Regions from separate parts of the Mesorhizobium sp. M7A.F.Ca.US.006.04.2.1 genome, predicted to be linked through region 3. Evidence: riboswitches for the same ligand, from Rfam matches in the RefSeq annotation. Region 3 holds a riboswitch; each other region holds the start of a gene.

Region 1 (6,439 bases), on a different contig from region 3:
ATGATCTTTTTCATTTTTGGTACTCCAGTATCGTCTTTTTTCCGTCCGTCTAGCGGCGTGTCTTGGAAATGAAATCGCGTCGTTCGGACAGCCCCGATGTGGGAGGGCAAGGTCGTCTTTTCCAATCACGAAGTTGTTCCGTGTGGACCATGAATCCCCACCTTGAAATTGTGCCAATGGAATCTAAGGATGCATTTTTCTTCTTCATATCAGTGTGTTAGGTGTAGCCACCTGATGGATCACTGACTGTTTCAGAGGCCCAGCGTTCACACCGTCCTGCACGCACCGTCAACAGAAACGAACCGTTCGGTTCGATTTTAGGGCGAGCTAATAGTCACTTTTCGAAACCATTAACCTTTTTTGACCCCCCGCGAAGGGTCGGATTCGGGAAGATCGCAGCCGGCAAATGGCCGCCCGGGAGGTGGGATCTCGGCCCGCGACGAGCTGCAGTAGCGTTTCGCATGCCGTGTCGCGCCGCATGGATACGATGTCGTTTTCATGCCGACGGCGCGCCCGCGATCGTGGTTAGATCATACCATCTCAGGTGCCGCTTCGTGACGACGAGGCGGAGAATTGGGAAGCCGGTCAGAATCCGGCGCTGCCCCCGCAACGGTGGTGGAGTTCAAGTCGCAACGGGAGACCACTGGGCAACCGCCTGGGAAGGTGTCGCGATGGTCCGCAAGGACAACTCCAGAGCCCGGAAACCAGCCCGAGATTTTTAGACTCGACTGATCGCGGTGGGCGGTCAAGAGGTGGATAGCGCATGTCCGGCACACAGCCGGCCTGTGTTTCAATCCTTCCTCCATCACCACCAGTTCAGTCCTTAGAAACGAGGACAGGACATGGATATCCGCAACGACATGCTGAGGCTCCTGAAGGGGCGCCGGCAAGGCTTTTCGCTGGAGCAGCCCTTCTACACCGATCCGGACTACTTCAAGCTCGACATGGAGCTGATCTGGTATCGCGACTGGCTGTTCATCGGCCATGATTGCGAACTGCCGAAGCCGGGCAGCTACATCACCGTGCAGGTCGGCGATTATCCGGTCGTCCTTGTCCGCGACCAGCACGGCAAGATCAACGCCTTCCACAATTCCTGCCGCCATCGCGGCAGCCGCGTGTGCAACACGGAGAAGGGTACCGCGGCAAAGCTCGTCTGCCCGTATCATCAGTGGACCTACGAGCTGGACGGCCGCCTGCTGTTTGCCCGCCAGATGGCCGACGGTTTCGACAAGAGTGATTTCGGCCTGAAGCCGGTCGCCTGCGAGAGCGTCGGCGGCTACATCTTCATCTGCCTGGCCAAGGAACCGGCAGATTTCGCGCCGATGCGGGCGATGATCGAACCCTATCTTTTGCCGCACCGGCTGCGTGAAGCAAAGATCGCCTTCGAGAGCACGATCGTCGAGAAGGGCAACTGGAAGCTGGTCTGGGAAAACAACCGCGAGTGCTACCACTGCGCCGCCAATCATCCCGAGTTGTGCAAGACCTTCCCCGAGGCTCCAACCATAACCGGCGTCCATGGCGCCGACAGCGACCCTGAAATGGTCGCACACTGGGCCAGATGCGAGGCATCAGGCTTGCCGAGCAAATTCCGCATCGATCCGGCAGGGCAGTACCGCGCCACCCGCGCGCCCTTGCTGCGCGATGCCGTCAGCTACACCATGACGGGAAAACGGGCGGTCCAGAAGAACCTGTCCGACAGCGTTTCAACCGACCGCATCGGCTCCTTGCTGCTCTATCACTATCCGACGACCTGGAACCATATCCTCGGCGACCACGCCGTTACCTTCCGCGTGCTGCCGATCAGTGCCACGGAAACCGCGGTGACAACGAAATGGCTCGTCCACAAGGATGCGGTCGAAGGCGTCGACTACGACCTCGCTGAGCTCACCCATGTCTGGACCGAGACCAACGACCAGGACCGCCGCATCGTCGAGGAAAACGCCTTCGGCATCCTGTCGCCTGCCTATGAACCAGGCCCCTATTCGGAGCTGCATGAGGGCGGCGTGATCCAGTTCGTCGAGTGGTACGCGTCGTTCATCGGGCCGCGCCTTGCCGAAGGCGGCCGGCCGGCCCTGCGCAGCGTCGCCTAGCCCAGGGGATAAGAGGATGAATGCGATGACGGACCTTGGCCTCTATCGCCATCTCGACCAGATGACGCCCTGGAACGACAGGCTGCAGGTGCTGGAAGTGATCGGCGTCAGCGACGAAGCGCCTGACGTGAAGACCTTCACCTTCCGCTCCGACAACCAGACCTGGTTCCGCTACAAACCGGGGCAGTTCGTGACTCTGGAACTGCCGACATCGGACGGGCCGCTGATGCGCACCTACACGCTGTCGTCCTCGCCGTCGCGGCCGTTCTCGATCGCGGTGACGGTCAAGGCGCAGGCGGGCAGCACCGGTACGCGCTGGATGTTCGACCATCTGACGCCCGGTTCGCACGTCAAGGCCTATGGGCCGACCGGCGACTTCTCGCTGCATAGCCACCCGGCCGCCAAATATCTGTTCATTTCGGCCGGTTCCGGCGTGACGCCGATGATGTCGATGCTGCGCTGGCTGAACGACTGCGCGCCATGGACCGATGTCGGCTTCGTCAACTGCGCGCGCCGCCCGGAAGAGATCATTTTCCGCAAGGAGCTCGAACTGCTCGGCAGCCGCATGCCTGGGCTGTCGCTCGGCTTCATGATCGAGGAGCGGTCGAGCCGCGAGGGCTGGTTCGGCCATATGGGCCGCATCGACGCGATCCGGCTGCCATTGCTGGCGCCCGATTTCCGCGAGCGCGAGATTTTCTGCTGCGGCCCCGATCCTTTCATGCGCGCCGTGCGTGGCATGCTGGACGCAGCCGGCTTCGACATGACGAAATACCATCAGGAAAGCTTTGCCGCGCCTGCCGTGGAGGAGATCCCGGCGCCGTTCTCGCCGCCGGCGGAAGACGGCGCCGCTGCCACCGTGGAGGCCGTGACACCGATCCGGTTCTCGCATTCCGATGTCGATGCCGAATGCGTCGCCGGCCAGACGGTGCTGCAGACGGCACGCGCCTCGGGGGTGCGGATTCCCGCCGCCTGCGAGTTCGGCCTGTGCGGCACCTGCAAGGTGAGGAAGGTCGCGGGCGACGTCGAGATGAGCCACAATGGCGGCATCCTCGATCACGAAATCGAGGACGGCTTTATCCTCGCCTGTTGCTCGAAGCCGCTTTCGGCGCTTGAAATCGAGGCGTGACCGGCAGGCACGGTCAGAGACTGTCCATGCCCGCGCGGCCTGCAGCTGCGCTCGGCCGGGCCTACGCCATCTTGCCAAAAACCCTGCAAATGGTTAGACGCCTGCAACGGTGGGGTTGACCGTAGGGGCCGAAGATCATCTCCGCGGCCTGCTTCGGCGGGGAGCAAACATGCGACAATCCGGCGTATATGCCATTGCCAGCAAGGATATCGTCTTTGAATCCTTCGATGGCGAAGCCGTCGTTCTCGACCTGACCACCGGTAAATATTTCGGCTTCTCTGATTCAGGCAGCAGGCTTTGGGATGCACTGTCGTCCGGCGTGCCTGCCTCCGAACTGGTCGGCGCCGCGACCGGGATTGGCGCCCTCGATGCCGCCGCGATTGACGGCTTTGTTTCACAATTGCTCGAATTCGGTTTGCTGGCGGCCGCAACCGATGGCGTGGCAAGACCGGTTCCCAGCGAATTGCTGGCTCAGCTCGCCGCTGCCGGCGAGCCCCTCAAGGTCGACATCCATGACGACCTTGCCGACCTCATTGTCGTCGATCCCATCCACGAGGTCGAGGAGCCCCTCGGCTGGCCCGCAGTGAAGCAGGCCAACTGAGGCGCCCGCCAGGCTCTCGTTGCCGGACAGCTCCGGAACAGGCAGACCATGCCAAACGTCACTCTCGAAAACCTGACTGACTACGCACGTCATGTCCTGGCGCAAGCGCAGAGCAGCGCCGCGCATTATCCACTGACCTGCAAGGTGGGCTTGCCGCATCTGGAGTTGACCACTCATGTGAGTGCCGGCGCGTTGGCGGATGCCTTCGCTCATGGCTTTGTCACGGCTGCGGACAACCGAGCGCCTGCCGACATCTGCCGCATCTTCGTCGCACATCCCGGCATTGACGGCATCGCGGCACCGGCCAGATGGGGCCAAGGACCCTTCACGCAGCATGGCTTCGCCACCAGGCTGGCGGAAGCCGGATTGCGCGGCAACCATTTCCATGACCTGGATTTCTGGCAGTTCTATGATCCGCAACGTCGCGTTGGCGTGCAATTGATGGCCTCGGCCGATGCCTTTCCACCGTGGGAGCCGGGAGCGCCGCTGCGCCCCTTCCTCCATTGGGAATATGCGGCACGTGGCATGCGGCTGGCCCATGCGGGGACGCTCGGCACCAAAGGCAGGGGCGTACTGCTGGCCGGCGCGGGCGGCGCCGGGAAATCCGGGACCGTCGCCGCCGGCCTCCTCCACGGGCTGGACAGCGTCGGCGACGATTATGTGCTGGTCGACCTCTCCAACGGCGTGACTGCCCGCCCGTTGTTTTCAACACTCAAGCAGGATCCCCAGGGATTCGCGCGACTTGGGCTGAAGCACCGGCTGAAGGCGCACGGTCCGCTCAACTGGCAAGGCAAGCATGCTTTTCACATTGACGACATTGCGCCACGGCCGGTGCCCGAAACTCTGGACATCGTTGCGCTGGTGGTGCCACATATCGGCGGAGGCGAGGCAAGTTCGATCGTGCCGGTGTCGCGCAGGGATGCCATGATTGCCTTGGCGCCGTCCGGCATAGCGCAGATGCCGGGCGAGCGGGAGAGCGGCTTTCGCTTCTTCAGCGACCTGACCCGCCTGCTGCCGTGCTATCGTCTGTCGCTGGGGACGCAGCCACAGGAGATAGCCGGCACGATTGCGGACTTTCTTGTGCGGGGCGCTTCGTGAAACTGAGCGTGATAATGCCCGTCTACAACCGTGAGCGCTATGTCGTTTCGGCATTGCGCTCGCTGGTGCGGCAGCGGGACGCCGCCGATCTCGACATCATCGTCATCGACGACGGTTCGACCGACGGCTCTGCTGAGGCCGTACGCTCGATGATGCGCGAAAACCCCTGCATCCGACTCTTCCAGCAATCGAACATGGGCGTGGCCAGGGCGCGCAACGCCGGGCTGCGGCAACTGCCGCCGGATGCGGAGTTCGTGTCATTCCTGGATTCTGACGACATCTCGCTGGCCGGACGGTTCAAGGCCGATCTCGCCCGCTTCGAGGCTACCTCCGGGCTTGAGCTAACCTATTCGCTGATGACGCTGGTCGACCGGATCGACGACGAGAAGCTCGAGCCGGAGGCGGACTGCTGTACCATGACGCTTCGCGGAATTTCGCTGAGCACCGCTCTCTTCAGTCGAACGCTTGTCGATCGCATCGGCCATTTCGACGAGGACTTTGAGCAGTCCGAGGACACGGATTATCTGTTGCGAGTCTTCGAAACCGGTCCGCGCTACGAATTGCCGAACACCGTCGCGATCTACTACCGACGCCACGCCGGAAATGTCACCAAGGAACATAGCGGCAGGGTCCGCAACCACTTGCGTGCAATCCACAAGTCGATGCGGCGGCGCAAGGCCGATCCGTCACGGCGAGAGGTCCAGGGCATCTTCGAATTGAAGAGTCCCGCCGATTGGCGGATGCCATGATGCTCGACACAATCGGCTCGGATCAGCCAAGCCCGCAACGCTGCTGGAGACGCCGATGAGGCTGAGCGTCATCATGCCGGTCTACAATCGCGAACAATTCGTTGGCCTGGCGCTGCGCTCGTTGCTCAGGCAGCGCGAAGACATCGATCTCGACATCATCGTCATCGACGACGGGTCGACCGATGGCTCGGCAGCCGTCGTACGGTCGTTAATCGACGAGGCCCCATGCATTCGTCTTTTCCAGCAGATCAATGGCGGGGTCACCAAGGCGCGCAATGCCGGGCTGAAGCAGTTGCTGCCGCAGACGCGTCTGGTGTCGTTTCTCGATTCGGACGACATCTCCCCGATAGGCCGCTTCAAGGCGGATCTCGCCTGCTTCGAAGAGGATCCTGGCCTCGAGCTGACCTATTCGCGCATGACGCTGGTCGACAAGATAGATGGCGAGACACTGGAACCGGCCGCCGACAGCCACTCCATCACCGTGCGGGGGATCCACCTGTCCGCCGGGATCTTCGCGCGAGACCTCATCGAGCGCACCGGTGGTTTCGACGAGGATTTCAAACAGGCCGAGGACACCGACTATCTGTTGCGTATCTTTGAGAGCCAGGCAAAATACGTTATGCCCGATACGGTGGCTCTCTATTACAGGCGTCATCCCGGCAACATGACCAAGGAAGCCGATGTGCCCTTTCGCGAGTTCATGCGCGCCATTCACAAGTCGATGAAGCGTCGCCGGGCCGACCCCAGCTTGCGCCGGGTGGAGGGGATTTTCGAC
Region 2 (6,439 bases), on a different contig from region 3:
CGCAAAGCTGATCGCGGCGGCCCGCCATGCCTTCGGCACAACAGGCTATGCGGAAGCCTCGATGGATGATTTCACCGCTTCGGCCGGGCTGACGCGCGGCGCGCTCTATCATCATTTCGGCGACAAGAAGGGGCTGCTGCAGGCGGTCATAGCCCAGATCGACGGCGAGATGGCGGCGCGCATCAATGAGGTCGCGTCGAGAGCGCCGACCCGCTGGCAGCATTTCGTCGACGAGTGCTCGACCTATATCGAGATGGCGCTGGAGCCGGAAATCCAGCGCATCATGTTCCGGGATGGCCCGGCCGTGCTGGGGGATCCAGCGCAATGGCCGAATGCCAGTGCGTGCATCGTGTCAATGACCGACCATCTGACCGCGCTGCAGGAGGAGGGGGTCGTTGTCTCGAGCCTCGACCCCGAGACGGCCTCGCGACTGATCAACGGAGCGAGCAGCCAGGCAGCGCAACGGATCGCCAATTCGGACGACCCCGAAGCGACGTCCAAGAAGGTGGTGACGGCGTTCAAGCAACTGCTCGAAGGCCTGCTCAAGAAGCCGGATCCGCAGTCGAATTGAAGTTCCCACCGGAGCTTTTCGTGCCGGCAGCTGTTCCCGATAGGAATTTTTTCTCGACACCTGCCCTCAGCTAAGGTACATATTCGTCCATGGTGCTGATTTGCGCCGGTGACCCGCCGCACAGGCGGGTTTTTCGTTTGATGCTCCGTCAGACAATGCGCCGGCGAAAGGCTGCGAAAGAAAACCGTTGCCCAGAATTCGTCGCCCTGTGGTGCCAGGGCCGGCAATTGACAATCGTCGGGTTGAGTTCATCCTCTTCCACCATCTCTGAGGCGGAGATTCGGGGCACATGTGGGATTTCGAGATCGGCCGGTCGGTGTCCATCATGATGCGGACCTGGCCGTTCATCGTCTTTCGTATGATCGTCTATTTCGGCATCACGCTGGCCTACATCATGGCGACCGGCACCGGTGCCTCGGTCGGCTATGGTGTCGGCCATATCTCCACCGATCCCGACGGGCCCATGTCCTTTGCCCTGTGGGGCGGCGTGGTCGGGTTTGGCATCGTCTCGATCGCGGTCTACTGGATCCGTGAATACATCCTCTATATCGTCAAGGCCGGCCACATCGCCGTCATGGTTCATCTGATCGACGGCCGCGACATTCCCGGCGGTCAGGACCAGATCGCCTACGCCAGGGATGTCGTCACCCAGCGTTTTGCCGAGGCCAATATCCTTTTCGTCGTCGACCAACTCGTCAAGGGTGCCATCCGCGCCATCACCGGCCTGCTCGGCGGTATCGCCGCCTTCCTGCCGATACCGGGCCTGAGCGGCCTGGTCTCCTTCATCAACACGGTGATCCGCCTGTCGCTGACCTATGTCGACGAGATCATCCTCGGCTACAACATCCGCATCAATTCAGCCTCACCCTTCGAGACGGCGCGCCAAGGCGTCGTGCTCTATGCCCAGAACGGCAAGGTCATGGTCAAGAACGCCGTCTGGCTGGCGGTCATCATGTGGGGCGTGTCGTTCGTCATCTTTCTGATGATGCTGGCGCCTGCCGGCGCCATTCTGTTCCTGATGCCCGGCCAGCTCGCCGGCTGGGCCTTCGTGCTCGCCATCGTCTTCGCCTGGGCGTTCAAGGCGGCCTTCATCGAGCCTTTCGCCATCGCTTGCCTGATGCAGGTCTATTTCAAGACCATCGCGGGCCAGGTGCCGGATCCGGCCTGGGACGCCCGGTTGGCCGAGGCGTCGTCGAAGTTCAGGGAGCTCAAGGACAAGGCGCTCGCCTCCTTCGGCGGTTCGCGCTGGGGTACGGCCGGCGCCACACCCTGATCGGCCGGGCAGGTGGTGTCTGGTGAGGCAGAAACGGTGTTGAGGCGCGCCACGGTGGACTTGAGCTGTGCCTCGCCTTGCCCGGAAAACGTCTCGCTCATGATCAGTTCCGGCAGCGGCAGCCGCCGTCCCCAACCATGCGTTTCAAGGTCCGGTTTGGAAGCGAACTCGGAAACACGGCCGACGCAGAGATAGGCGATTGGCGTTACGTGATCCGGAATGGCCAACAGCCGCTTCAGCGCCTCAGCCTCGATGATGCTCACCCAGCCGACGCCAACGCCCTCGGCACGCGCGGCCAGCCAGAAATTCTGCACCGCGCAGACGGTGCTGTAGAGATCCATCTCCGGATTGTGCCAGCGTCCCAGCGGCGAACCCTTCGAGCGCTGCCGGTCGCAAGTGATGCAGATGTTGAGCGCGCTTTCGCAGATGCCTTCCAGCTTGAGCTTGCGGTACAGCGCCTGTTTTTCCGCCTCGATCGCCGGCAGTTCCTGCTCGCGCGCGGCCAGGAACAGGTCGCGCACCTCCGCTCGTCGTCCGGCATCGCGAATGACAATGAAATTCCATGGCTGCATGAAGCCGACCGATGGCGCGTGATGGGCGGCAAGCAGCAGCCGCGCCAGCACGTCGTCATCGATCGCGTTGGGCAGGAAATGGCTGCGCACGTCGCGCCGCGTGAACATGGCGCGATAGACCGCATCGCGCGCATTCTGGTCGAATCCATCGTCAATGGCAGCGGTCATATGTTCCGGCATCGCTTGTCCCCTTGCGATTGCAGATTCAAAACGGTCAGAGCGTACGCTGTGCGTCCAAATGGACGCACGTCGCTCTGATGCCACCCGCCCGACCATGCGGATGACGATGCCTGCCAGGCCGGTCTTCTGGCTTGGGATCAACCCGCGTCCGGTGCCTTCCCGTCATCGACAGTGGCATTTACCGGCGCGGTCCCCCTCACAGCGTTGGGCACGCCACGGAATTCAACCGTGTTCCCGATTCTCCCGCTTGCGGCGGGCACCAGGCAGTACCAAGGACTTTACGCCGAAGCGCCGGCGGGGCCAATGCCTGCGGCGACACGAATGGACGCAGGCGCGATTTTCCCCAGTCATCGGCCGCCCGTGCATGGCCTTTGTCGATCGGGGTCACTAGATTAGGACGATGACCACCCGTCTCTACACGCATCCGATCTTCCTCGAGCATCTCACGCCGCCCGGACATCCCGAGCGGCCCGACCGCCTGCGCGCCATCGAGCGCGTGCTCGATGAGGAAGCCTTTGCCGCGCTCGATCGTATCCAGGCGCCGGAAGGCGACGAGGCCACCATCCTCTACGCGCATCCCGCCGATTTCGTCGCCCGCGTGCGCGCCGCCATCCCCGACGAGGGGATTGCCCGCATCGATGCCGACACCACTGCCAGTCCGAAGAGCTGGCAAGCGGCGATCACCGCGATCGGCGCCGCCAACGCCGCCGTCGATGATGTCTTTTCGGGCCGCGCCGACAACGTCTTCGTCGCCGCCCGGCCGCCCGGCCATCATGCCGAAAAGACCACGGCCATGGGCTTCTGCCTGTTCAACACGGCGGCGATCGCGGCGCGTTATGCGCAGAAGAAACACGGTGTCGAGCGCGTTGCCATCGTCGACTGGGACGTGCATCACGGCAATGGCACGCAGGATATTTTCTGGGACGATCCCTCGGTGCTCTATTGCTCGACACACCAGATGCCGCTTTATCCCGGCACCGGAGCGAAGACCGAAACGGGCGCCGGCAATATCGTCAACGCACCGCTGGCGCCGCAGACCGGCAGCGAAGTGTTTCGCGATGCCTTCCTGTCGCGCGTCCTGCCCGCGCTCGACAATTTCGCGCCCGACCTGATCATCATTTCGGCCGGGTTCGACGCGCACCACCGCGATCCGCTGGCCGAGATCAATCTGACCGAGGATGATTTCGACTGGGCGACCGGCCAGTTGATGCAGCGCGCGGCACGCCACAGCGGCAACCGGCTCGTAAGCCTGCTCGAGGGCGGCTACGATCTGCAGGGATTGGCATTTTCGGTCGCCGCCCATGTCGGGCGACTGATGAAAGGATGAATGATGGCTGGTGAGACCAACGAAGACGTCAAGGCGATGAGCTTCGAGCAGGCACTCGATGCGCTGGAGAAGATCGTCGATGATCTGGAGCGTGGCGACGTGCCGCTCGACCAGTCGATCAGGATCTATGAACGTGGCGAGGCGCTGAAGGCGCATTGCGACCGGCTGCTGAAGGCCGCCGAGGACAAGGTCGAGAAGATCAGGCTGTCGCGCGACGGCAAGCCGGTTGGAACGGAGCCGCTCGACGCGGATTGAGGCCGGTCCGAACGATGGCCTCGCCTCACCGGTTTTTGGACATGATCATGATCGAGGCTATAACTCGTTCCGATTGAAACAGCTCAAGGACAAGAGGAGATACGGAAGCGATGTGCAGAAACATCAAGACCCTGTTCAATTTTGATCCGCCGGCAACCAATGACGAGGTGCGCGACGCGGCCCTTCAGTTCGTCCGCAAGCTGAGCGGAACGACGCGACCCTCGAAGCAGAACCAGCACGCCTTCGATCATGCCGTCGACGCCATCGCGGCCTCGGCGCGCGAACTGCTCGATTCCCTGGAAACCCATCAGCATCCGCGCAATCGCGAAGAGGTGGCGGCCAAGCTGCGGGCAAAGGCGGCCATCCGCTTTGCCTGATGCGGCCAGGCGGCCTTCGACCACCGACAAGGAGAGTCCATGAGCTTCTTCCCCGGGAAAGACCCTGAGGTGGGCGATGCGTTCGCCAGCGATCAGATCGAATTGATGGTCGTTCCGAACGCCAAGGACATCGGTGGTTTTCAGGTGCGCCGTGCCCTGCCAACGGCAAAAAGGCGGTTGGTCGGTCCGTTCATCTTCTTCGACCGCATGGGTCCCGCGATCCTGCGGGCCGGCCAGGCGCTGGACGTCCGTCCGCATCCGCATATCGGACTGTCGACGGTCACCTATCTGTTCGACGGCAAGATCCGGCACCGCGACTCCCTCGGCACCGAAATGGTCATTCAGCCCGGCGACGTGAATTTGATGACCGCCGGCCGCGGCATCGTCCATTCGGAGCGTACGCCGGAGGAACTGCGTGGCGCGCCGATGTCGATATCCGGCCTGCAGACATGGCTGGCGCTGCCGGACGACAAGGAAGAGGTGGCTCCTGTGTTCGAGAACACAGGAGCGCTCAGGCTTCCCGAGATTGATGCCGAAGGCGTCAACGGGCGCCTCATCATCGGCGATTTCCAAGGATTACGGTCCCCGGTCAGGGCCGATTCGGAGACGCTCTACGCCGACCTGCGCCTGGCGCCCGGCGCCAGCGTGAAAATCCCTGCCGATGCGGAAGAGCGCGCCATTTACACGCTGGAAGGCGAGGTCTCGATTTCGGGCGATGTGTTCCCAGCCGAACGGCTGCTGGTCTTCCGTCCCGGTGACGAGATCGTCGTGTCGTCGCAGACCGGGGCGCATTTCATGCTGTTCGGCGGCGCCTCTCTTGGTTCGAAGCGTTACATCTGGTGGAATTTCGTCTCGTCGTCGAAAGAGCGTATCGAACAGGCGAAAGAGGAATGGAAGACAGGCCGCTTCGACATCGTTCCAGGAGACGAGGAAGAGTTCATTCCGCTGCCGGAAAGCTGATGCCTGTCGCCCAAAGTGGCCCGGTTTTGGGGAAACGACCTGCATAGAAGCAAAAGACCACAGTCTGATCCGCGTCACTGACACGCATTTACTTTCGCCGGCCGGCGGCCTATTTCGCCCATCAACCGAAAGCCTGAGCACCGTGAACGCAACGCCGCATACGCCGCTTCTCGACAAGACCCGCATCCCGGCCGACCTGCGCACGCTTGCCGAGAGTGAGCTGCCGCAACTGGCGTCCGAGCTTCGCGCCGAGCTGGTCGACGCGGTATCCCGCACGGGTGGTCATCTGGGCGCCGGCCTTGGCGTGGTCGAGCTGACAGTGGCGCTGCACTATGTCTTCAACACCCCCGATGATCGGCTGATCTGGGATGTCGGCCACCAGGCCTATCCGCACAAGATCCTGACCGGCCGCCGCGACCGTATCCGCACGCTGCGCCAGGAAGGCGGCCTGTCCGGCTTCACCCGCCGCGCCGAGAGCGAGTACGATCCCTTCGGCGCTGCCCACTCCTCGACATCGATATCGGCCGGCCTCGGCATGGCCGCGGCCCGCGATCTCTCCGGCGGCCGCAACAATGTCATCGCCGTCATCGGCGACGGCGCCATGTCTGCCGGCATGGCCTACGAGGCGATGAACAATGCCGGCGCACTCGATGCACGGCTGATCGTCATTCTCAACGACAACGACATGTCGATCGCGCCGCCAACCGGCGCCATGAGCGCCTATCTGGCGCGGCTGGCCTCCGGCAAGGCCTATATCGGCCTGCGCGATTTCGGCAAAAAACTGACGTCTTATCTCGGCAAGCGCGCGGATCGTGCGATCACAAGGGCGGTCGAGCATGCACGTGGCTACGTCACCGGCGGCACGCTGTTCGAGGAACTCGGCTTCTATCACATCGGCCCGATCGACGGCCACAATCTGGAACA
Region 3 (2,994 bases):
GCTGGTCGCGGTGCCGGTGAAGCGGCCGCGCACCACGCCGACAACCGCGCCGAGCACCAGCCAGAACACCAGATTGGTCACGGTCACCGCCACCACGAACTGGTGATGCAGCCCTTCCGGAATCGCCGTCTCGTAACTGTCGGGCTGCGGTGCCCCGACAACATGCGGTGCGACGATCAAAAGGACGGCAAGGATCGCCAGCGGCAGCGACTTGCGGAACGCGATCAGGCCGAGACCGGCAGCGGTTGCCGCCACCGTTGCCCACCACCAGATCTGGCGCTGGGTGAGATCGGCGGCCGGCATGGCCGGCAGTTCCGGCGGCAGGCCGAGGCCCGGTGCCAGCGTGAACACGGCAAAGCCGGCCAGGCCCCAGAACACGCCCTGGCGCCAACCACCGATGCCGCCGGCGAATTCGGAAACCGCGACCAGGATCAACCCGAAGCCGATGCCGGTGACGATGTTGGCAAGCACGCTGAAGGCGAAACGCTCGAAACCGTCTGCCGGCGCCCAGCCCTCGTCTTCCGCCGCAGCAGTCGCTTCGGCAGGGGCCGGAGCGGCTGTGCTCATGGCATTGCTATTCGTTGCTGCCGGAGCGGCATGGTCATGGTGATGCCCGCCGCCCGCCTGTTCGTAGACCTCCGCCTTCAGGATCAGCGGCACGGTCGCATAGGCCTGCATGCAGGCAAGAACGACGCCGGCCACGAGCCCTGCGATCGCCGCGATGAACACGACGTTGCGAAACAGGTTCATGATGTCAGCCCCTCGTCAGTGGCAGGGAAATGCCATCGAATGGCGATAGTCGTGAGCCGCATTGTGGACCGCATCGATATGCGAGAAGCCGACAAAGCCCATCACGAAAATGCCGAGCAGCGCGGCAAGCGCGAGCTGCATGAAGCGCGACTGCGAGGAGACGGAAGCGCCGAGGGAGACGGAAGCGGTAGTCATGTCTTGTCCTTTCGCCCTCCACCCGAGGGCATCGAAGTCAGTTTCCTGTCGCCGGCAGGTCTCCTGGCTCACGGATCAGCGTCCTTCCCCACCTTCCCGAAGAAAAATCTTCAGTGGCATATGGAGAGGACTACCGCACACAGTTGCGGGGGCAGCCACGGCATTGGGCGAAATCCGCCCTTACCGCATTCCCTCTTGGCTCCAAAATGGAACCGGCGACACCGGCGACTATAGGCAGAATCCTCGCGTCCGGCAAACCAAATTCCGCCGGCGACCGTTGCGAATGCGCCATGAAGGTCAAAGCGATTTCGGCAGATAGCGCCACGTCACGAAGCCGCAGACCGCCGCCAGCAGGCCCAGCGTGACGAACACCGAGCCCAGGCCGAAGAAGGCCAGCACCACCGAATAGACCAGCGGCGGCGTCAGCTCGGAAAAGTCGAGATAGGTGCGATAGACCGCCGCCATCTGCGATCTTTCATAGGAGCGCACCGAGCGCATGAAGGCGGTCGAGCCGAGCGCATCGAGCGCAATGGTGAAGAAGGCGCCGCAGAGCAAGAAGGCGCCGGTGAGCAGCGGCACGGTTTCGCCGACGAAGCCCGCCGCCAGAAGCGCGACCGACATGGCGAAATAGGCAAATGTCATGGTCCTGCGGCCGCCAAAGCGCTTTCCCGCCTTGCCCCAGAAAATCGCCATGAACAAAAGCGCGTTGCCGGCCGAAACCAGCAGGCCGCCGGCCAGCTTGCCCTCACCCGTAATGACCATGAACAGCGGCCCATAGACGAAGAACGTCGTCCAGAAACAGGAGCGCCCAAACGCGATCAGCCAGGCCAGCCTGAGCCTGGGCTGGGCGATGAAGCGGCCGATATTGGCGAGCGGATTGGCTGGTCGCGTCTTGCCGGGACGGATCGACGGGTTGTCGCCGAGCCGGTAGGTCCAGAACAATGCCAGCAGCGCTAACGCGAACACGGCCACCGCGCCATGCGCGGCATAGACGCCGAAGCGCGTGTAGAGGAAGATGCCGAGCGTCGGCCCACCGGTCCAGGCCAGCATCGACCACGCCATGCGCAGCGATTCGGCCTGCATGAAGTCGGTCTTGCGGATGTGGTCCATGATGTAGAGGTTGAGCGTGATCGACAGCGCGCTGGCTCCCATCACCCGGCACAGCATGCCGGCCAGTTGCCCGGCAAGCGTGTCGGTGACGAAGAACAGCGAGCCGATGGCCAGCAGGCAGGCGCCCGCCGTGTAGACCCAGCGCCGGGCGAAACGGCGGATCAGCATCGGCATGAACAATGTCACCGACAGGCCGAGCATCGCCACGACGGTGTAGAGGATCGAGACGATCTGCTCGTTGTGCAGGATCTCGTAAGCTTGGATCGGGATGACGCTCGACACCGTGGCGCGGGCGAAGGATTCGACCGCATAGAGCGAAGCGAAGGTGCGCGCGTCCGCGGCCTTGAGGGCCGGTAGCCAGATCGGATGGCGCACATGGGTGGACATTGCTTTCCCCGAAGCAGATTCACCGGGTCAAATCTGCCGTGGCGACCTCAGCGCCAATAAGAGGAAACCGACGTGCATCCGGCAAAAGCGAAGCCGGCCAAAGGCTTTCCGGCACTGGCCCAATGCCGCGGCTGATCCGGCGTTATCGGCAGGGTTGCCGGTCTTCTTTTGTCCTGGGCAACCGTGATAGTCCTCCAGCGGGGCTGAATCAGAATGCGAGACCATGAGCATCCAAACGCCGACCGCGCCCGTTCAGGATCGACCAAAGCGCATCGTCGCCATCGACATCGTGCGCGGCATCGCGCTGATCGCCATGGCAAGCTACCATTTCACCTGGGATCTGGAGTTCTTCGGCTACACCGATCCCGGCCTGACCGCCTTCGGCTGGTGGAAGATTTACGCGCGCTGCATCGCCTCGACCTTCCTGTTCTTGGTCGGCGTCAGCCTGTATCTCGCCCACGGCCGACAAATCCGCTGGAACGGCTTTTGGAAGCGGTTCGCCATGGTCGCCGGAGCCGCGATCGCGATTTCGGTCGTCACCCGCATAGCCAC

Evidence for each region. A riboswitch is a leader RNA that binds a small molecule or an ion and turns the genes downstream of it on or off. The one in region 3 is predicted to bind cobalamin.
Region 1: another riboswitch for cobalamin. It lies ahead of EN925_RS08545 (aromatic ring-hydroxylating dioxygenase subunit alpha); the one in region 3 lies ahead of EN925_RS29465 (CbtB domain-containing protein).
Region 2: another riboswitch for cobalamin. It lies ahead of bluB (5,6-dimethylbenzimidazole synthase); the one in region 3 lies ahead of EN925_RS29465 (CbtB domain-containing protein).

What each region holds. Positions count from the first base shown of each region.
Region 1 is NZ_RZQA01000106.1:4,380-10,818, reverse strand. It holds cobalamin riboswitch at 526-728, shown strand; gene EN925_RS08545 (aromatic ring-hydroxylating dioxygenase subunit alpha) at 843-2,090, shown strand; gene EN925_RS08540 (hybrid-cluster NAD(P)-dependent oxidoreductase) at 2,116-3,216, shown strand; gene EN925_RS08535 (PqqD family protein) at 3,386-3,817, shown strand; gene EN925_RS08530 (serine kinase) at 3,866-4,915, shown strand; gene EN925_RS08525 (glycosyltransferase family A protein) at 4,912-5,664, shown strand; gene EN925_RS08520 (glycosyltransferase family A protein) at 5,720-6,439, shown strand, end outside.
Region 2 is NZ_RZQA01000121.1:2,615-9,053, forward strand. It holds gene EN925_RS09300 (TetR/AcrR family transcriptional regulator) at 1-571, shown strand, start outside; gene EN925_RS09305 (hypothetical protein) at 861-1,844, shown strand; partial or broken gene bluB (5,6-dimethylbenzimidazole synthase) at 1,967-2,692, opposite strand; cobalamin riboswitch at 2,695-2,875, opposite strand; gene EN925_RS09315 (histone deacetylase family protein) at 2,997-3,923, shown strand; gene EN925_RS09320 (exodeoxyribonuclease VII small subunit) at 3,927-4,178, shown strand; gene EN925_RS09325 (DUF2277 domain-containing protein) at 4,289-4,555, shown strand; gene EN925_RS09330 (pirin family protein) at 4,595-5,515, shown strand; gene dxs (1-deoxy-D-xylulose-5-phosphate synthase) at 5,658-6,439, shown strand, end outside.
Region 3 is NZ_RZQA01000756.1:170-3,163, reverse strand. It holds gene EN925_RS29470 (CbtA family protein) at 1-750, opposite strand, end outside; gene EN925_RS29465 (CbtB domain-containing protein) at 766-945, opposite strand; cobalamin riboswitch at 981-1,177, opposite strand; gene EN925_RS29460 (MFS transporter) at 1,243-2,442, opposite strand; partial or broken gene EN925_RS29455 (heparan-alpha-glucosaminide N-acetyltransferase domain-containing protein) at 2,666-2,994, shown strand, end outside.